DNA from 2 places in the Ornithinibacillus liuyingii genome. Region 1 is predicted to be linked to the other one. Evidence: a T-box and tRNA genes for the amino acid it is inferred to sense, from the RefSeq annotation. Region 1 holds a T-box; the other holds one or more tRNA genes.

Region 1 (10,545 bases):
GTCAGTCACGGGATGATGGAGAGTGTTAAAATGAATAAATCTTGGATTTATGTTGGATTAACGAGCTTATCTGAGTTGGTTTGGATTTATGGGTTTAATACGGCATCGACTTGGTGGCATTGGACATTGATTGTTGCATTTATACTATTAGATTTACACTTTTTGGCAAAAGCTTGTGAGGGACTACCCACAGGCACGGTTTATGCAATTTTTGCAGGATTTGGGACGGTTGGAACATTTTTGATGGACATTTTCATCTTTGAGGAACAGATTAGTATATCTAAAGTCTTCTTTATTCTTCTCATTATTGCAGGGGTCATAGGCTTAAAATTATCGGATGATAAAAAAGATACGAAGGGAGTGCTAGAATAATGGGCTGGATATATATTATATTAGCTGCAGTTAATGAGTTAATTGGTGTTTGGGGATTGAATCGATTCAGTCAAAAAAGAAATGTCGCCAATGCAGTTCTTTATGCAGGTGGTCTTGGTCTCTCTTTCGCATTCATTTATGCTTCATTTAACTATCTTCCTACCAGTATTGCTTATGCAACTTGGACTGGTGTTGGAACGGGAGGCGTCGTTTTAATGAATATGCTTTTCTTTGGAGAATCTAAAAGCTTGATACGAATCGTAAGCTTATTGGCGATTATTATCGGTGTTACGGGTTTAAAAGTCCTTTAGAAAAAGGATGCCTGTCATATCCCATGTTCAGAATGAATATGAGATGTGACAGGCATCTTTTTTGCAGTATAATCCTAATTGTATGGGAGACTATTGAACCATTTTCTGTGTATGTAAATTTTATTGGTTCGCCTAGTATAATTTTTTGCTTGTTATTCGTTGAAATAATGAATAGGGGGGATGAGATGTCTTCAATAGAAGAACAAACATTACAATTTACGAAAAAATCAAGAGAATTAAGAGAGGAGTTTAGTGAACTTATTCTTAGCTTTCGGGAGGATTTATGGAATTATTGCCGGTATATAACTGGCTCTCCTTGGGATGGAGAGGATTTATTTCAGGAGACATTGATTAAAGCATTTGGTGGATTTTATCAGGTGTGGCATCCAGAAAATCCTAAATCCTATTTATTTAGAATGGCAACTAATACGTGGATAGATCAATGTCGTAGAGAAAAGCGAATTGTCGGGACATTGGAGGACGTAGCAGATCCAAGCGAAGAATTTTCGGATAACCTAGAGATAGAGGCCGCATTAAATTATTTAGTAAACTTATTTACTCCTAGACAGGTTGCGGTATTTTTACTTGTAAAAGTATTTAAATTCAAAGCGGAAGAAGTAGCTAGTATCGTCAAGACAACAAAGGGTGCTATATACTCCGCTATAAGAAGAATGGAAGCTAGATTAAGGAAGGAAGACTTTTCAACAAAAGGTGATGAAAAGAATAAAAATCAAGTTATGAAACACAATCCAGTTATTAGCGCTTATATTAACGCCTTAAATAACGGTGATTTAAAAGCAATGTTTAAATTAGTAAGTGATGATTTGCATCACGAAGCATCCTTAGGGTTTCAAGAGTTCAATAAGGATACGATGCGAAAAGGTTCTATGCTACATGGTTTACCACCATACAGAGCAGAGGAGCATTGGTTATGGGGAAAACGGGTTATTGTAAAGATTGTAGAGGATGATAATGGGCCCTTCATTCATGACATTCAATATCATGAAATAGAAAATGATACGATTGTTTATCATCGTAGTTATTATTTCAGAAAAGAATTTATTGTGGCAGCAGCAAAGGAACTTGGTATGGAACCACAATTAGAAAAGTTCCCAATAGGATGGGAGAAAAAATAGTGTTGATTTGGTAACAGATATTGAGGAAGGTCATTACGTTATTAAAGGATTAAGGTGGAAATTTAGTAGTGGTTTGTCCATATGATAAAATCAGGTATTTGTGAAGGAAGATATCACAGAATACCTGATTTTGTCTATTTTGCAAAACGATGGTTACCTATTGTTATCGTAGTTTCGCGGGTTGTAATCCAATTACTGGTAGATGTTTTAGGATTGTAAAAATAAATAGAACCATTACCTTGTCCACGGAATGCGATAGCTTCATTTACTGCTTTCATGTCCTCTGATGTGTAGGTTGTGTTAATCTGACCGTTTTGAACTGGGGTAAATGCATAATGGCCGCCAGCAGAACGCTCATAGATTACATCTCTTATTGTGTTCGGAAATTCCTGATGGTCAACACGGTTCAAAATAACAGTTGCTACTGCTACTTTTCCTGCATATGGCTCACCCTTTGCCTCTGCATGAACTAGCTTGGCCATCAGTTGTTTGTCAGCCTGAGATATTGTATCCGGTACTTGAATGGTGTCGCCAATGAATAATTGATTACCAGATTGATTGTTTGCTATTTGCAGATTGGCTACAGTGGTACCATATTTTTGGGCAATAGACCAATAGGAATCACCTTTTTGAACCGTGTATGGAGTAGCACCAGCTAGTGTAGGAACTGCTATTATAGAGAGCGATAAAGTTGCTGTAATTAGAAGCTTTTTCAGTTTATTCATCATGTGAACCTCCTAGTTGTATTGGCTATCTACGAGATTACTAGATGTAACATCATTTTTCAGTAGTAAAAAATGGTAATCGTATTTATGAATGGTTAAAGTTAGAAGGGAAAAGGTATTGCGACACTAGTGGAATTATTTGCCTAATGTGTAATGGTCCTAAAAAGTGGTATGTTTACCATTAGAAGGCAGGAACATTACAGTTATTTCAGAATGATGACGTTGTTCGTCAGTTATGCAAGGTGGGGACAAAGTTTGCTATGCTAATAGACGTCTATGAGTTTTTTCTAAGGAAGGAAAATATATCGTGAGTAAATGGTTTCTAGTAAATAGCATATTTTTTGTGGTAGTGGTATGGAAAGTACTTGGCCACTATTCATACCCTAAGGTAGGGGTACATATTTGGTTCGGGATAATAGGGGCTATTCTCATCCTCTATAATTGGACAAGACATGCTGTGTTTAAAACGATTCGAAATGTCCAAAGTAGAAGGACAAAAATAAGGCTAGCGAATATTTCTAAACGAGTAGTCACAATCCATCGATGGACAGGAAATATTGCATTTGGTTTGTTATCAATCCATGCCTTCTTGGTTATTTCTCGTTACGGATTTTCATTACAGCATACTAAAATGGTTGTCGGATTGATCGCATTGGCTATCTTGGCTATTCAAGTTTTAACTGGATGGTTACGCTTGTTTAAACCAACAATTCAACTTAGATTTTTTCACTTATATACAGGTATGGTTCTTTTTTTTCTTATATGGATTCACATCCTCCTTTAACAGTATTTAAAATAAAATAAAAAGAACCGTTTTCCCATTGCTTTGGATTTCGGTTCTTGTGTTTGGTGCGGTATAAGTAGTCTTTTTTTGTCTTTGTTTTTCTTGTTCTTAAATCAAGATGCACAAAAGGGCTGCGGTTAATTTCTGGATTCAGTCTTCCTTCGCGAATTTGCTTTTCGCGTTTTTTTAATGCTTTTGACTTACCCATATTATCACTCCTAATTCAGTAGTAAGTAAATTATATAGGAAATAATACAAATAAGAAATAAAAAAGTAGAAAGCTTTTATCCTTCCTACTAAAAACCAACTCGGCCCGTGCTTGGCTCTGATATCCAATCTTGTTTTTGTGCTTTCCTAGTATTTTCTTGTAAATCATTGATAATTTTATCAATGTTTACATGATTATTATAATGCGATTCTAAGGCAATCGACATATAAATTTCATTTAGTTGTGAAATAGACAGACCTTTTGTCTTTTGTACTAATTCTTCGATAGCGGAATTAGTAAGAAATTCGCCAATTCCTTTTTTATTTACAATGTACTCCCTTCTTAGTACCTCATCTGGTTGCTTTATTTCATATGCCCGGTCGAAGCGTCCAGCACGATTAATTAATGCAGGGTCTATTTTTTCAGGGTAGTTAGTTGTTCCGATTAAAAATATACCTTCCTTAGTCGTTGCTCCATCTAATGTATTCAAAAAGACCGAACGAGCTTCAGTTGGCATAGAATCGATATCCTCAATTACGAGAACCATAGGTGCAAGCCTTAACACTTTAGAGAAAATTTCTCTTATGGAATAACTCGAGGTGTATTCGGTAATTTGCCAATACACTATTGGAGCTGACACACTTCCAGCGATGGATTTCACTAAAGTTGTCTTTCCATTTCCTGGACTACCATATAATAAAATGCCTCTTTTATAAGGTATGTTATATTGTTTAAAGAATTGGCCACTATTGAGGAAAAATTCATCAATTGAGCGGAATATATCGGATTTAAGACTCTCCTCTAATAAAACATCCTCTCGATCAATTTGATGTGTAATTTTTTCCTTAGAACGGATAAGGCCATCTTCTGTATCGGTATAAATTGTAATTCCATTTAACATATAATTCTTTTCCATATTTTCAAAATAAGAAACAAATTCTAGAATTTGGTCATCACTTTTGGCAAATAATAAGTTCTCATTATATGGATGATGGAATGTGTAGATTGGAATGGTTACTAGTGCAACTTCAAACTGTGAAAAGTAAAAAATATTATTTAATGTAGAGTACCTGACTGTATGTTTGCCTCTTTCCTTCATAACTAAGTCAGATAATCCAACAGAATCATAAACATGTGCAATGATTTCAATATCATTTGGATGGCGAAGAAGAATTTCTTGAATAACATCACTGGAGTCGGCAAATCTCTCAGAATCCGTATTATAAAGCATAAAGCCGTCACCTTTATGTTCAGTTAGATAATCAATTATCTTATTAATTACACTTGCGTATGTAAAATAATTCGTATTTTCTTTACTATGCTCATCCAAATAATGTATTAGTGTGTTAATTTTTTTCATTGACAAATCCTTTCTATCGTTTTAGTTATGGTAAAATTATACTATAGTGCCATTATTTTTACTAACAAAATTAGTAAGGTAATTTCGAGTTTTGCATTAGATAAAATGTTCGTGACAATGATTAGCTTAATCTGTTATAATGTTTTCAATTATTAGTGAAAATCGATGAAAAAGAGAGTAGTTGTTTGTGAGGCTTAGCGAGCTAGGGTTTGGTGGGAGCCTAGTGCTTGCACAGACAATGAACCGGACTTTGGAGATGCTTACCTGAAATAATAGTAGGGATGGCCGGGGGAGAACCTCGTTAACAATACTTAAGTGGTTTTTAATGATGTTAAAAACAAATGGAGTGGTACCGCGGGATCATGATAGCTCTCGCCTCTTAAAATTCATAAGAGGCGAGAGCTTTTTTATATAGGAGGAAAAGACATGATATTTAAACAAGCGTTTGCAGAACAAGTAACCAAATTAGTAGAGGGAATAATTCCGTATGAAACTGTTTTAAAGATGATTGAAAAACCAAAGTATGAGTCCCATGGAGACTTTGCTTTCCCTTGTTTTGAGCTAGCCAAACATTTCGCGAAATCTCCGACTATCATTTCAGCAGAGCTAGCAGAAAAGTTTGATTCACCATTATTTGAAAAAGTAGAATCAGTCGGTGGATATATTAATGTCTTCTTACAGAAGGAAAAGGTAGCATCACAGACTATCAAATCAATTCTAGAAAAGAAAAACCATTATGGTGATGAAATGATTGGTAACAATAAAACGCTCACGATTGATTTTTCTTCGCCAAATATTGCTAAACCATTTTCAATGGGACACTTGAGATCAACGGTTATTGGGAATGCATTATCCCTTATTGCGGAGAAGAGTGGTTACCAGGTTATTCGTCTTAATCATCTTGGTGACTGGGGAACACAATTTGGTAAGCTTATCGTAGCTTATAAGAAATGGGGGATAGAAGAGAAGGTACGAAAAAGTCCGATAAAAGAATTACTAGCACTATATGTGAAATTCCATGAAGAGGCGGAGAAGGACCCTTCCTTAAATGAATTAGGTCGAGCAGCATTTAAGAAACTGGAGCATGGGGATGAGGAAACCATTCAATTATGGCAGTGGTTCCGTGATGAGTCACTAAAAGAATTTATGAAAATATACACTCAACTAGGAATATCATTTGATTCCTTTGATGGAGAAGCGTTCTATAATGATAAAATGGAGAAAGTAGTTAAGCGATTATCCGCTAAAGGTTTATTAGTAGAGTCACAAGGTGCTTATGTAGTGGAATTAGAAGGGTTCCCCCCTAGCCTTATTAAAAAAAGTGATGGAACGACATTATATGCTACCCGTGATCTAGCAGCAGCTATCTATCGTCAGGAGACTTACCAGTTTACAAAGTCGTTATATGTAGTAGGTTATGAACAGACACTACACTTCAAACAGCTGTTTGCAGTACTAGAAAAAATGGGATATTACTGGCAAAAAGGAATGGCACATATTCCGTTTGGTATGATATTAAAAGAAGGAAAGAAAATGTCTACCAGAAAAGGGAAACTAGTTTTATTAGAAGAGGTTATTGAAGAAGCGATACAATTAGCTTTACGTAATATTGAAGAAAAGAATCCTAATTTATCAAATAAAGAAGAGGTAGCGAAACAAGTCGGGGTAGGGGCAATTATATTCCATGATTTAAAGAACTTTCGTTTACATGATATTGAGTTCTCATTAGAAGATATGCTGCGTTTTGAAGGGGAAACAGGACCATATGTTCAATATACACATGCACGTGCAGCATCTTTATTGAGGAAGGGGAAGTATGTAGAGCAATCGAATGATGGGAGTACATTTATAGATCCAGAAGCATGGCCGATTATTAAGCTACTTATGGATTTTCCACAAACCATTACGAGAGCATTGGATGATTATGATCCATCACAAATTGCAAAAATCTTACTGGATATCTCCAAATCCTTTAATAAGTATTACGCGGTTGTCAAAATATTAGATGAGCCACATAAACAAGCAAGACTTTCATTAGTATATGCTGTTAACATTGTTTTAAAAGAAGGTTTACGTTTATTGGGAATTAAAGCTCCAGAAGAAATGTAACTTCATGCTATAATGAAGTATATGGATTAACAGTTTTGCAGTACGAAGAGTTATTAAAATTGTTTTATTTAGTCATACTGGATTAATGTTAACGAATCATAATGAAGTAAAGGATGATGGGATTGGCAGAAACACATACCTTTTCGAAGGGTGAGGAAATCGCTAATGCGATAACACATGGCATAGGGGTTGTACTTAGTATTGCTGGGTTAGTATTACTTATCGTATTCGCTGCATTGAATGGAACTGCTTTACATGTAGTTAGCTTTACTATCTTTGGTGCAACAATGGTTATATTGTACACATCTTCTACATTAGTGCATGCACTACCACAGGGTAAAGCAAAAGATTTATTCGAGATATTTGATCATTCATCTATTTACTTATTTATTGCTGGAACATATACTCCATTTACATTGCTAGTGATTAAAGGTTCTCTAGGTTGGTCAATGTTTGGAATTATTTGGGGCCTAGCAATAGCGGGAATAGTATTTAAAGCTTACTTTGTAAAGAAGTTCCTTTTTACTTCCACGCTATTATATTTGTTAATGGGGTGGATGGTAGTATTAGGATGGAACCGAATTGTTGAAAATTTAGCACATGCAGGGGTTGTGTTACTCGTTGTTGGTGGATTATGCTACACCATTGGAACGGTATTCTATATGTGGCGAGCATTTAAATATCATCATATGGTCTGGCATCTTTTCGTGCTTGCCGGTACTATTTGTCATTTCTTTTGTGTGCTATTGTACCTTGTGTAAGGAATTTAAGTATATGCTTATTAGAGAGTTAGGTGTCGTCCTAACTCTTTTTTTTTGTTTTTCTTTTATAGTCTTTGTTGTTCCTGCATCTTCAGAAGGAAAATGTACAATCTAGGAATGCTAGAATTTTAGTATTTACTAAATACCAAGTATAAAAATATTAATAGATCTTTTGTCTACAGAATATTAGTTTTTTAAGCTATTCTACTATTGTTGAATATGAAGCGATTAAAAATACAGATAAGATTACTTGACGTTAAAAGGTTAAGCGTGTATGCTATAAATCGTAATCATTACGATTTAGGAGAGGGGAGTTATTTAATATGAAGGTCATTTTGTTGAAAGGGTTAGGTGCACTAGTTCTAATTATGATACTAGTTGGATGTCAAGATTCATCTTCGAATGAAAAGGAGCCAATAAATTCCAAGGACGAGGTACCGTCTGAGTCAAACAAGGATGCAACAGAAATTAATGTAACTATAGATGGATTAGCTGATCATTATCATACTGGTAGTACAATTCAATTAACTGCTACTACGGATAAAGAAGTAGATCATCCACATTGGCATTGGTTTACGCTAGATCCAGGAGCTTCTGAGTGGGAAGTAATTGAAGGACAAACTACGGAAAAATACGAGGGAGAAGCTAAATTGGATGGTGTACAGCTTAAAGCAGTTCTTTATGATGATAATCATGAAGTTTTGGGTGAATCTGAGCCTGTTACAATTACCATAGACGATCATCATGGACTTGGTCATGATGAAGAAGCTAAAAAAATATATGCTGGGTACTTTGAAGATAGTCAAATAAAAGATCGTACATTATCGGATTGGGAAGGTGACTGGCAGTCTGTCTATCCATATTTATTAGATGGTACACTAGATGAGGTGTTTGCTCACAAAGCAGAGGAAGATGACAGCAAAACAGTTGAAGAATACAAAGAGTATTATGATAGAGGCTATAAAACAGATGTTAATCGAATCGTAATTGAGGAAGATATTGTAACATTCTATGAAAATGGAAATGAATATTCGGGTAAATTTACGTACGATGGATATGAAATATTAGAGTATGATGCAGGAAACAGGGGAGTACGTTATATCTTTAAACATGAGGATGGAGTGGAAGGAGTTCCAACGTACATTCAATTTAGTGATCATAGTATTTATCCTACTGATTCTTATCATTTTCACCTTTATTGGGGTGATGACCGAGATGCGTTATTGAATGAATTGGATCACTGGCCTACATACTACCCATCTGAATTGGATGGAGATGGTATTGTAACAGAAATGATTGCTCATTAATTTCGATGACAATTTGAATCATATCATATTTAACACAAGGAGGGGACTGTCCCTTCTTGTGTTAGGTTTTCTTATAATAGTCGATAACACACTTAAAGGAGGTTCTAAATGCTCAAACAACATAAAATTCCTGTCACCATTTTAACCGGATTTTTAGGTGCTGGGAAAACAACGCTGTTAAACCGATTATTAAGAGATGAGCAAAATCGACGTGCGGCAGTCATTATTAATGAATACGGTGATACCGGAATTGACTCAGAGCTTGTCATAAAGACACACGAGGAAATAATAGAAATCAACAAAGGATGCATTTGTTGTAATGTACGTGGAGATTTGATTAAGGTTCTGAAAAATTTAATCGTTAAAATGGCCAAAAGGGAGATCCATTTAAGTCGAATTATTATTGAAACAACTGGACTAGCAAACCCAGCACCTGTTATTCAAACCTTTCTAATGGATGAAGTAATGGCATATTGGTTTGACATAGACAGTGTTTGTACGGTTGTAGATTCGAAGCATTTGCCCCTACATTTAGAGCAGGAAATCGCCCAGGAACAAATTGCTTTTGCGGATTTAATCATTATGAATAAAGCGGATTTAGTTTCTCAGGAGGAATTAGCAGATTTAAAGCTTCGGATTAAAAAGATGAACATGACAGCGGAAGTAATCACTACGACAAATAGTGAAGTACCCATTAATAAGCTAATAGGTGTTCAATCATTTGATTTAAGTGCGAAGCTTAAGATTCAATCGAACTTACTTACAGAATCCCATCATCATCACCATGATGACAATGTACATTCTATTATTCTAAAGTCAGACAAACCATTGTTCCTCGACCGTGTCAATAAATGGTTTACTTACCTTGTTCAAATGAAAGGAGAGTCGCTTTATCGATACAAAGGAATATTAAATGTAAAGGATATTGATAATCGAGTTGTTTATCAAGGGGTTCACATGCTATTTGCTAGTACAGAAGACCGGAAATGGAAACAAGATGAACCGAGAAAAAGTGAACTAATATTTATTGGAACAAAATTAGATGAAGAAGAGCTCAAGAAAGGATTTCGCTATTGTATAGATGAAAAATTCAAACTTCAAACTGAAGGATATTTTTTTAGATAGTTTATCGTAATGATTACGATTAACTATTGAAAGGGAGAATGTATATGACACAGAAGATACCAGTTACCGTATTAATTGGTTACTTAGGGGCAGGGAAAACAACCTTATTAAATCATGTTTTACACAACAGAGATGGGATGAAGGTAGCAGTTATTGTAAATGACATGAGTGAGATAAATATTGATGCAGGACTTGTGGAGAATGAAGGAACATTATCTAGAGTGGATGAGCAACTGGTCGAAATGTCCAATGGGTGCATATGTTGTACACTACGAGAAGATTTATTAATTGAAGTAGAAAAGTTAGCGAAGGATGGTAGGTTTGATTATATCTTAATTGAATCAACA
Region 2 (10,545 bases), on a different contig from region 1:
CAGTAGGTTGGGGGTTCAAGTCCTCTGGCCGGCACCACTTTTTACTATGAGCCATTAGCTCAGTCGGTAGAGCAACGAGCACCACTTCCGCCGATTAAGCTACGAGTAACCCCGAAGCATACACATCCTAGAATAGGCAAGAAGATGCTGGGGTCCACCTTGAAGAACGCTCAAGTTAACTAAGTATAATTTAAATAACATGAGCCATTAGCTCAGTCGGTAGAGCATCTGACTTTTAATCAGAGGGTCGAAGGTTCGAATCCTTCATGGCTCATCATATCAAATAGTTTTATATCGAGCGGAAGTAGTTCAGTGGTAGAACACCACCTTGCCAAGGTGGGGGTCGCGGGTTCGAATCCCGTCTTCCGCTCCAATATAATGCCGGGGTGGCGGAACTGGCAGACGCACAGGACTTAAAATCCTGCGGTAGGTGACTACCGTACCGGTTCGATTCCGGTCCTCGGCATCATTAACTCTTAACTAATATAATTATTATGATATGGGGCCTTAGCTCAGCTGGGAGAGCGCCTGCCTTGCACGCAGGAGGTCAGCGGTTCGATCCCGCTAGGCTCCACTTTACCATCTGATTTATTACTTCAGTACTAGAACAACAGATTGGTAGATTGTAATTTTAGATGAATTACTACAATTTGATGGAGGTATACCCAAGTCTGGCTGAAGGGATCGGTCTTGAAAACCGACAGGCGGGTCAAACCGCGCGGGGGTTCGAATCCCTCTACCTCCTCCATAAAATATGTTAGATGTTACTATTGAATATGTGTAATCTTGTTCAGATGCTTGAGTAGAGTATAACTTATATTAATTGGCTCGGTAGCTCAGTCGGTAGAGCAACGGACTGAAAATCCGTGTGTCGGCGGTTCGATTCCGTCCCGAGCCACCATTTTAGATTTCGGGATATTGCGGGTGTAGTTTGGTAAAACTCCAGCCACGAGCGATACATCCACCGAATCCACTACGAGTTGCCCCGAGGAATAAACTTCCTTGAATATGCTTGTAGACGCAGGGGCATGACCGTTCGTAAGCTGTTATAATAAACCAATCTAATTTTATGCGGGTGTAGTTTAATGGTAAAACTCCAGCCTTCCAAGCTGATGTCGAGGGTTCGATTCCCTTCACCCGCTCCATTAATTTATGGGCCTGTAGCTCAGCTGGTTAGAGCGCACGCCTGATAAGCGTGAGGTCGGTGGTTCGAGTCCACTCAGGCCCATTAGGCAAGTAAATTGATCGATCAACTTATACAGATTCCATACAATTGCATGTTGATATATTTTGCGCCCTTAGCTCAGCAGGATAGAGCAACAGCCTTCTAAGCTGTGGGTCAGAGGTTCGAATCCTCTAGGGCGCGTTGATAAAGGTACACACTAGGAAGGTCTTGCATATTATGAAGTCCTTCCTTTTCTCTGTGTTTTTATTCAATCTCCTAACATAAGTTCCCTTACTCAATGAATACAATATCCCCAATTATTGAACCTCATCACCATATCTTCATAAATAACACATCTATATAAAAAATCTAACTTTGAGAAGAACCACTCCAACACAAGCAACAACTAAATTCCTCTAATATTCAACCGAGGCTTAGCTATCCATTAGAATAAAAAAAGGGTAAAGAGAGCCTTAATCTCTTTTCCCCCGCTATTTTATTCTATAAGTCAAAGTATTTAAAGTTACGTTCTAGTTTCTTTTTATAACGCTCTAATCTCCGTATCTTTTTAAACGTAAGTAGAGAGCATATTGTAACAGCAATCAGTAACCATTCATGTGCTTCACGATTATTATCAATTATTCTTTCCATCGCAACCTCCTATAGTTCTGATTTATTACTTATTAGTATATAGGAATCAGAGCTTTTTTTAAAACTATATAAGAGTATTCGTTGTGATAAAAGGCGAGCTATGTTTGCATTTCGTAGTTAAAAACTATTGGACTCGAAACGTCATTTTAGAAAGGAAAAGAAAAAGTAATAAAAAAGCGAACAGAATGGCAATTGATAAGAAGTAAATAGAAACATGATTTTCTAAAATGGAGCGATAACCAGATTGTAGCCATTCTACAGGATTAATCCAACTAATCCATTGTACCCACTTAGGAGAATTGTCGAGATTGAAAAACACGCTACTACATAAAAAAAGTGGAATCATGACCAAATTAGTCGTGATACTTAATTGCCCTTCGTTTTTGGGAAAGCTAGAAAGGCAGAATCCAATTAGCGTGAATAAGGCTGAACCGACAAAGAAAAATGGAAGAAATAATAGAATCTGTAATACCGATAAGGTTAAATCAAATATACCATTTTCGATTATCAATAAAATATTTGAAACGGTACAGGCAATAATTGTTTGGCTAATGGTAATGCTGCTAAGATATTTCCATAAAGAGAATGGTGTAATGGTCAATAATTCATAAACCCCACGCTTTCTTTGAGCAAAGATGGCAAAGCTATTCGTTGTACAGCAATAAAAAAAGATACTTAATGTTAAAATGCCGAACAATAAATTGCCATTAACATTGATAGCCAAAAGAGACAAGGTAGTAAATATACCAATTGGTAGAAAAATAGACCAGAATAAGAGATAGTAATCTTTAATATCCTTACTAAGCGAAATTCCAATTATATTAAACATAATATTCCTCCTTTTTCATGAGATGATTAAATAGCTCTTCAAAATCCCCAACGTTGTATTTATTAAGTAATGTTTCAGGTTTTCCTTCTACTAACAATCTTCCTTTTCCCATAATGAAGATGCGGTCAGCCAAATTGCGAACTTCCAACATATCATGAGAAGAAAATAAGACACTTTTCCCTTTCGACTTTAGGTGGCGAATCATGTTTTGTACCTCGCGTTGTCCACTAGGATCTAGACCGGCAGAGGGTTCATCTAAAATAACAAAATCAGGGTCATGTAAGGTTGTAATACTAATGGCTAACCGTTTTTGTTGACCTAAGGAAAGCTTAGAAGCCAATGTGTTCTTTACATCCAATAGATTGTAGTCTCTTAATATTCGTTCCATCTTTTCAGTAGTAATCTTAGATTGATAAAAGGTATTGAAAAGCTTTAAGTTATTTATGACACTTAGGCCTTCAAAAAATGGTGTTGTTTGTAACTGAGCCCCTACCTTTTGGTTAAAGTCTTTTGTCCATCTCGTGATTCTTCCACTATCTGGTTTGCTGATACCTAATAGCATTCGAATCGTAGTCGTTTTCCCGGACCCATTGGCCCCGAGTAATGCAACGACTTCATTTGCGTGAATTGAAAAATTCAATCCACTGATTACTTTTCTACCTTTAAAGCTCTTTTCAACATTGATAAATTTGATCAATTCCATACACATTCTCCTTTGTATATTCAACTTTGACTATGTGGGTAAAAATCAAAGCCATTGCTAGTGGCTTTGTTATTTCTGCTTTATGATGGAAATAGTAGCTTCGATAAGCCGAAGCTGTGATTCAATCATTTCAAACATATGCTCAAATACAATACGAGTTAATGGGGGAATTTCACCCTGTAGAGCTTTTTCTTTTGCTTTTAAACCTGTTTTTACAGCTTGTGATTCAAGCAATAATTTTTCTTTATTCTTAGTTAAGTGATCAATTGCTTCTTCTTTAGGTAGTTGATCAGCCAATGATATTCCGGAATATAAATCAGTCGGATAATAGACCTTGGCGTTTCCAAGGCATTCTAGTGCTAACTCTCTTTGAAATGCTTCACCACTTGCGGTGATTTTATAAATAGCCTTTTGCCGATGTCCATTGCTTTCGATACTGGCTATTTCAATGTATCCCTCTTTTTCAAGCTTTTTAAGAGCATTGTAGATGGAACCGGGCAAAACACCAGCCCATCTTGGGGAATCGTTTAGTTCAAGCATAGATTTAATTTCATAACCAGACATTGGCTGGATACTAAGCATAGCTAATACTAATAATTTTGTCACAGTAATACTCCTTTGATTATTCAACGTTGAATATATAAGTAAATATAATAGGTAATGGCTGGATTGTCAATAGGTAAGTAATAAAGTGGTGTAAGTCAGGGAGAAGAAGTATAGAGAGGAATATGCAATGTTCTTTTTCAATTATATTAAGTTAAATGCTAGAATGTATTTAACAATCATTAAATATGAGGGTGGAAAATGAGAAAATTAATGAAATATAGATTCATCGTTATCATCGCACTAGTTGTTATCTTAGCTGGATGTACAACAAAGGAATCAGGAAATAATGATGATTTATCCAAAGAAGATTTAGATACGGAGCCGGAAGAATATATTCCGAGTGAAACAGATGTGGTATTTAAGCATAATGCTTTACGAAATGTAGAGCTACTGGAAGAATTTATTGAAACTGCTGGTGGAAACGGAGAAGACAATGAAAGCAATATTAGAATCATAAAGTATGAGCCACAAGGAGCTCTTATTTACGATTTACAATCAAGATATGATGATAATGCCAATCAATCTTGGATTGAGGTTAAACCAGATCTAAGCTATTTCAATACATCGGAAGTGCCTGTACAGGACGTGTTTTATAATGCTCCAGAGCAATGTTGGTATATGTCAAAGGATACAGAAAAAGGGTATTACAAATTTCATGAATGTAGGACACATTGGGAATATTACTTGTTTCCAATCGTTAGCAATACCTTATCGTATGAGGAGCTAATAAATCCCGTTGAGGAAGAGAAATATGAAATCATGAACGGGAAATATTATGATTTGGAAGATATTACGCTTGAGCTATTCACATCAAAAAGAGATGCTGAAAAATGGAAAGAATATGATGAAAAGGACAAGCTAGATAAGCGGGATAATTTAACATCGGATAATGCGTTAAACTTGATTGCAGGAAATGTAGATCTAACCAACATTTTAGGAAATGAAGTACTTGTTACGTCTTGTGAGGATGGATTATGTGACATATACTCGGAGCAATCACACTTATTAAGGGGATTTGTTGTTCCAGAGATTAGAATAAACAAGTATTCAGCAAGGGAGGATTCCGAAAACGAACCAGAATATGAAGTGAATATAGATAAAGAAATATTCTGGGGAAAGATTAAACGACAACTAGAAAGTCTTCTGGCTGAATCTGAAGAGCTTATTATTATGTATGAGAATGGTGTCTATAAAGAAGGTAATCAAGATGATGCTAAGTTGTTATACAATAAAGTTAATGGAAGGGTAAATATTCTAAGACATACTTTGCCTCCTGATGTTAAAGAAACAGTAGCTGAATATTATCAAATCTTGATGGCTACAGAATATTTATTTAATAGTCTTTACCAGGCACAAAGTTATATTGAACGAGGGCAAGAAAAGGATTTAAGGGTGTTGGTAAAGGAGGAAATTATCCCATTAAGGGAGGAACTACAGGTGGTGTGGGACGCAGTGAACATTCCTAGGTAAACATTCGTTATTAAATCAAGTAATCAGTAAAAATGAATCGCCTTGTTATCTAAAAATAATACTTCTCGAGTGCGGATAATCTAACGTGGGACATTCGACATTGTTGGAGAATCATTTGGGTGGTTTGAATTATTTATTGGTATTATCATGGTAGCGATTGTTAGGAAGGCTGCAGAACATGCTTCCACGTAAGTAATAGCAAATTAAAATAACATGGATGTAGCCGTAGAAATTGCGATAGGATATACACTACAAGTCGAAATGTTTGTTTTACCTGTCCTTGTGCTACTATCGCTACTATTTCCTACATTCATGCCACTTGTATTTACCTGGCCAGAATTAATTAGTATGGTAAAGCGGTACTTAACAATTGTAATAACCAATGATGGTGATATAAATTGGTTTGAAGGAGCTATTTTACTCCCTGCTTATTTGGTTATGGGCATTGGGGTGTATTTTTTATAGAAGATGAATGGAGAAAGGGACTTTAGTCTCCTTTCTATAAGGAAAGGAGCTTTGCCCCATTCTATATTAACCCGTATGGATTCATAGCAGGAGGGACAGAGTTTAGTGTCCCGCTAGTTCACTTAGACTCCCAAAAAACCCAGGATAAGAAACATCTATCGCCTCACTGTTTTCCAGGATAGTCTCTCCCTCTGCAATCGTACTGGCAATTGCTAACATCATTCCAATTCGGTGATCCCCGTGGCTATTTACAATGGCACCTTTCAGTTTAGTGTTACCATGAATGATCATGCCATCTTCTGTTGTTTCAATATGTGCTCCCATCTTACTCAGTTCTTGTGCTACGATGTCAATGCGATTTGTTTCCTTTACCTTGAGTTCTGCGGCATCTTTAATGACAGTGGTTCCTTCTGCTTGTGTAGCAGCTAGGGCGATAATCGGAATTTCATCAATTAGTCTAGGGATAATTTCTCCGCCGATTTCTACTCCGTGTAGGGAGGAGGCTTTCACTTGTATGTCTGCGTATGGCTCCATTGCTTCTTCGTTTTGATTTAAAGTAGTTAAGGTGGCACCCATGTTCAACAGGACATCGATGATTCCAGTTCGGGTAGGATTGATTCCGACATGGTGTAAGGTAATCTGACTTTGAGGAACAATGGCTCCAGCCACTAAAAAGAATGCAGCAGATGAGATATCACCTGGGACTTCGATGCTAGTCGCAGTTAAGTGTTGTTTCCCCTCAATCGATACGTTATTTCCTGACCTGTTTATGGATACTCCGAATGCATGCAGCATTCTTTCCGTATGATCACGTGTACGTTCGGGTTCGATAACGGTTGTCGTTCCGTCCGCTAATAATCCAGCTAGTAATATGGCGGATTTTACTTGGGCACTGGCGACTGGTAATTCATATTGAATCCCATGTAAATTTTGTCCTCGTACGGTTAGTGGTGTATACATTCCACCTTGTCTACCGTCAATATTTGCTCCCATTAAACGTAGTGGGTCGACTATTCGCTTCATCGGTCTTTTGGCAATGGATGCATCCCCTTGGATACAGGAATAAAATCCAAGTCCTGCAAGAATTCCGGACAGAAGTCGAATGGTAGTACCAGAGTTTCCGACATCGAGTACTTCCTTCGGTTCCTGTAGGTGTTCGATTCCGAGCCCGTTAATTTCTACTTGGGTTCCATTCTGGACAATATCAACACCTAGTTGTCTAAAACAGGAAATCGTATTTAAGCAGTCTTCACCAGGAAGGAAGCCTGTTACACTTGTTTTACCCTTCGCTAATGCGCCAAACATAATCGCTCTATGGGAGATGGATTTATCTCCTGGTATATGAATAGTTCCAGAAAGACCGTGTTCCAATTTGCTTAATTTTTTTCTTGTCATGTTTATCCTCCTTAGGCCGTTTCATAGGTTTTATAGTTATGATAGGTTAGGAGCGTTTGTGCTTTACTGCGGTCGTCATGCTTTGAAAAGTTAATTTGTAAAACACCAAGCAGTCCCTTTCTATTTTCCATAATGTGCAGGTTCGTAATGCTTATCCCATGCTCAGCAAGTAATGTCGTGACTTTTGCAATGGCTCCAGGGACATCAAGGACATCAACATATAAATCATAATACGCAGGGATGGCGCCTTTAGAACGAACTGGAAGAGAATCACGGTATTCCTTTGCATCTGCAAAGAAGTGAGAAATGGCTAGGTCATCGCCTCTTTCTAACACTTGCTGGAACTTCTCGATTTCCTCTGTCCACTTGTTTAATAATCTTAATAAATTGCTGCGATTATGAAATACAATATCCTTCCACATCTGTGGATTACTGGATGCGATTCGTGTAATATCTCGAAAACCTCCAGCGGCTAGCATTTTAATCAGAGGGTTTCTTTCATCCTCTTTTCTGGCGAGATTAACCAAACCAGATGCAATAATATGTGGTAGGTGGCTGATAACGCCGGTAACATAGTCATGTTCTTCTGTGTCTACTACTAGGAATTTTGCATTCGTTCCACGGAGCCATTGCTTTAGCTCATCTACTCGAGTGAGAGAATGGTTATAAGGGGTGAGAACGTAATAGGCATTTTCGAATAGGTGATCCTTAGCGCTTTCTACCCCGGATTTATGTGAGCCTGCCATCGGATGTCCGCCGATGAAGGTTACGTTGGTATCATGCCATAGCTGTTCTGCAAGTTTCATTATGCCAATCTTCGTACTACCAGTATCGGTTATGATGACATCATTCTTTAATTCGATCTGTGACAATTGCTTCATTACTTTCTCCATTTGTAAAACAGGAGTAGACAGGATGATGACGTCCGCTATTTCTGCACCTTCACGTAGAGAAGTAGCTTCTTCGTCAATTACATGTAGCGACTTAGCTGTAGTTAGTTCATTAGTATTTACATCATAACCATAGATTCGTGCTTCTGGATGCTGTTTTTTTATTGCAAGGGCTAAAGATCCACCAATTAGCCCTAGTCCTACAATTAATATTTTACCATGCATGCCAATACCTCCTGTTGTTTATGGCCTAACTTTTTCGGTAATTAGTTCTTGTAATGCATTTCTTACCTTCTCGTTTTGCTCTTTTTTGCCAATGGTGATGCGGACGGAGGTTGGAAATCCTAATGATTTCCCAGAACGTACAATAAGTCCTTTGGTTAATAAATATTCCGCCACTTCATCAGCATCTCGTTTTACGTTAATTAAGATGAAATTCCCTTGTGAAGGAAAGTAAGGTAGACTATGTTCCTCGCAAAAGCCATAATACTGTTGTAACTCAGCTGTATTATGCGCTCGGCAAGATTGTACGAAATCCTGGTCTGAGAGAGCGGTTGTTGCTGCAAGTTGACCTAAGACGTTTGTGTTGAACGGAAGACGTACAGGCTCTAAGCACTGAATAGTAGTGCTAGTGGAAATACCGTATCCAATCCGAAAGCTTGCAAGACCGTAAATCTTAGAAAAAGTTCGCATGATAATCAAGTTCGAAAATTGTTGTGTAAGTGAAAGGGAGTTAGATGACTCGGTCACATATTCCTGATATGCTTCATCGAGGACAACTAAAACATCGCTTGGAACCTGTATTAAAAATCGGCGAATTTCTTCTTCCGGGATATATGTCCCAGTTGGGTTATTCGGATTACACAGCCACACAATTGCGGTTTGATCATCCATTTTAGTGAGCATCGTATTCAAATCATGGAATCCATTGACTAGCTCCACTTCACGTACTTCGGCACCTTCAATAATAGCGGCATGCTTATACTGTGGAAAGGTGCAAGCAGCCATCACCGTATTCTTTCCAGGCTCTAGCATGGCACGTGAAATGATTTGAATTAATTCATCGGTACCGTTCGTAATGAGGAGTTGATTTTCCTCTACATGTAAATGGGAGGCTAGTGTCGTTTTTAAGTTCGCTGCGCTTCCATCTGGGTAAAAGGTATAGGATGAATCCCCATTTAGTAATGCTTGATCGACACTTGGTGAATAGCCATACGGGTTTTCATTGGAAGCTAGTTTGATGATTTCTTCAAGGTGGTACTGTTTTTTCACCGATTCAATGGACTTACCGGGTTGATATGCGCGTAACGGTAGAATTTGCTTTTTCCATTTCATGACGAGTCCTCCTAAGGTAGGTTAAAATGTTTTGGCATAGTTCCGCTGTTCTGCCACAGCTTGTTTTAATGCATCCATACGATCACTAGTAAATTGCTCGGTAATAGCTGCAGCAAGTTCCCAGGCCACTACTGCTTCGGCAACAACACTTGCGGCAGGAACAGCACAGCTATCAGATCGTTCAATACTTGCTGTAAACGGTTCTTTTGTCTCGATATCAACACTTTGAAGCGGCTTGTATAAGGTAGGGATTGGCTTCATAACGCCTCTGACAACAATAGGCATTCCAGTCGACATTCCACCTTCAAAACCACCTAATCGATTCGTGTTTCGAACATAGCCGGTTTCTTCATTCCAAAGAATTTCATCATGCACCTGACTGCCAGGCTTTCTAGCCATCTCAAATCCTAAACCAAATTCTACCCCTTTAAATGCGTTGATACTGACAATGGCTGCTGCTAGCTTGGAATCGAGCTTCCGGTCGTAATGTACATAGCTGCCAACCCCTGGTGGCATTCCTTCGACTACTATTTCTATGACTCCCCCGATGGAATCCCCATTTTTCTTTGCTACATCAATTGCTTTCATCATTTGCTGTTCTTTAGTTTGATCAAAACAGCGCACTGGGGAAATCTCTGTGCGTTGCTTCAAATCGGTAATATCATGGAAATCCCGATCTTTTGCTTGGATTCCGCCGATTTCAATGACATGGGCTGTTATGTCGATGCCAAGGAGATAGAGGAGCTTTTTCGCAACGGCTCCTGCTGCGACTCGAACCGTAGTTTCACGGGCAGATGAGCGTTCTAGTACATTACGCATGTCGCGATGACCATATTTAATCCCGCCAACTAGATCCGCATGGCCTGGGCGAGGGCGAGTGACTTTACGTCTAATGCCACTTGCCTCTTCTTCTTCAATGAGTTCGATTCCCATTACGTCCGTCCAGTGTTTCCAGTCGTTATTCTCCACGACTAGTGCAAGGGGGGAGCCGAGTGTATATCCATGCCGAACTCCACCTGCAATTGTCACCTGATCT

What was found. The T-box of region 1 lies ahead of argS (arginine--tRNA ligase). A T-box ahead of a tRNA ligase gene usually reads a tRNA of that ligase, here a tRNA-Arg.
Region 2: it encodes a tRNA-Arg, which carries the amino acid that the T-box ahead of argS (arginine--tRNA ligase) is inferred to sense. The anticodon was not compared.

Annotation. Positions count from the first base shown of each region.
Region 1 is NZ_JBPWOS010000001.1:39,459-50,003, forward strand. It holds gene ACSKT4_RS00240 (DMT family transporter) at 31-372, shown strand; gene ACSKT4_RS00245 (DMT family transporter) at 372-683, shown strand; gene ACSKT4_RS00250 (RNA polymerase sigma factor) at 869-1,819, shown strand; gene ACSKT4_RS00255 (cell wall hydrolase) at 1,954-2,544, opposite strand; gene ACSKT4_RS00260 (hypothetical protein) at 2,852-3,328, shown strand; gene ACSKT4_RS00265 (hypothetical protein) at 3,303-3,536, opposite strand; gene ACSKT4_RS00270 (ATP-binding protein) at 3,625-4,896, opposite strand; T-box leader at 5,053-5,279, shown strand; gene argS (arginine--tRNA ligase) at 5,323-7,005, shown strand; gene trhA (PAQR family membrane homeostasis protein TrhA) at 7,128-7,766, shown strand; gene ACSKT4_RS00285 (ZinT family metal-binding protein) at 8,090-9,073, shown strand; gene ACSKT4_RS00290 (CobW family GTP-binding protein) at 9,182-10,198, shown strand; gene ACSKT4_RS00295 (GTP-binding protein) at 10,243-10,545, shown strand, end outside.
Region 2 is NZ_JBPWOS010000020.1:23,502-34,046, reverse strand. It holds tRNA gene ACSKT4_RS19005 (tRNA-Thr) at 1-37, shown strand, start outside; tRNA gene ACSKT4_RS19000 (tRNA-Lys) at 202-274, shown strand; tRNA gene ACSKT4_RS18995 (tRNA-Gly) at 299-373, shown strand; tRNA gene ACSKT4_RS18990 (tRNA-Leu) at 381-466, shown strand; tRNA gene ACSKT4_RS18985 (tRNA-Ala) at 502-574, shown strand; tRNA gene ACSKT4_RS18980 (tRNA-Ser) at 656-748, shown strand; tRNA gene ACSKT4_RS18975 (tRNA-Phe) at 826-901, shown strand; tRNA gene ACSKT4_RS18970 (tRNA-Gly) at 1,072-1,145, shown strand; tRNA gene ACSKT4_RS18965 (tRNA-Ile) at 1,155-1,228, shown strand; tRNA gene ACSKT4_RS18960 (tRNA-Arg) at 1,293-1,366, shown strand; gene ACSKT4_RS18955 (hypothetical protein) at 1,667-1,816, opposite strand; gene ACSKT4_RS18950 (ABC transporter permease) at 1,941-2,645, opposite strand; gene ACSKT4_RS18945 (ABC transporter ATP-binding protein) at 2,638-3,348, opposite strand; gene ACSKT4_RS18940 (helix-turn-helix transcriptional regulator) at 3,418-3,954, opposite strand; gene ACSKT4_RS18935 (hypothetical protein) at 4,153-5,424, shown strand; partial or broken gene ACSKT4_RS18930 (calcium/proton exchanger) at 5,515-5,889, shown strand; gene aroA (3-phosphoshikimate 1-carboxyvinyltransferase) at 5,992-7,284, opposite strand; gene ACSKT4_RS18920 (prephenate dehydrogenase) at 7,296-8,399, opposite strand; gene hisC (histidinol-phosphate transaminase) at 8,418-9,509, opposite strand; gene aroC (chorismate synthase) at 9,531-10,545, opposite strand, start outside.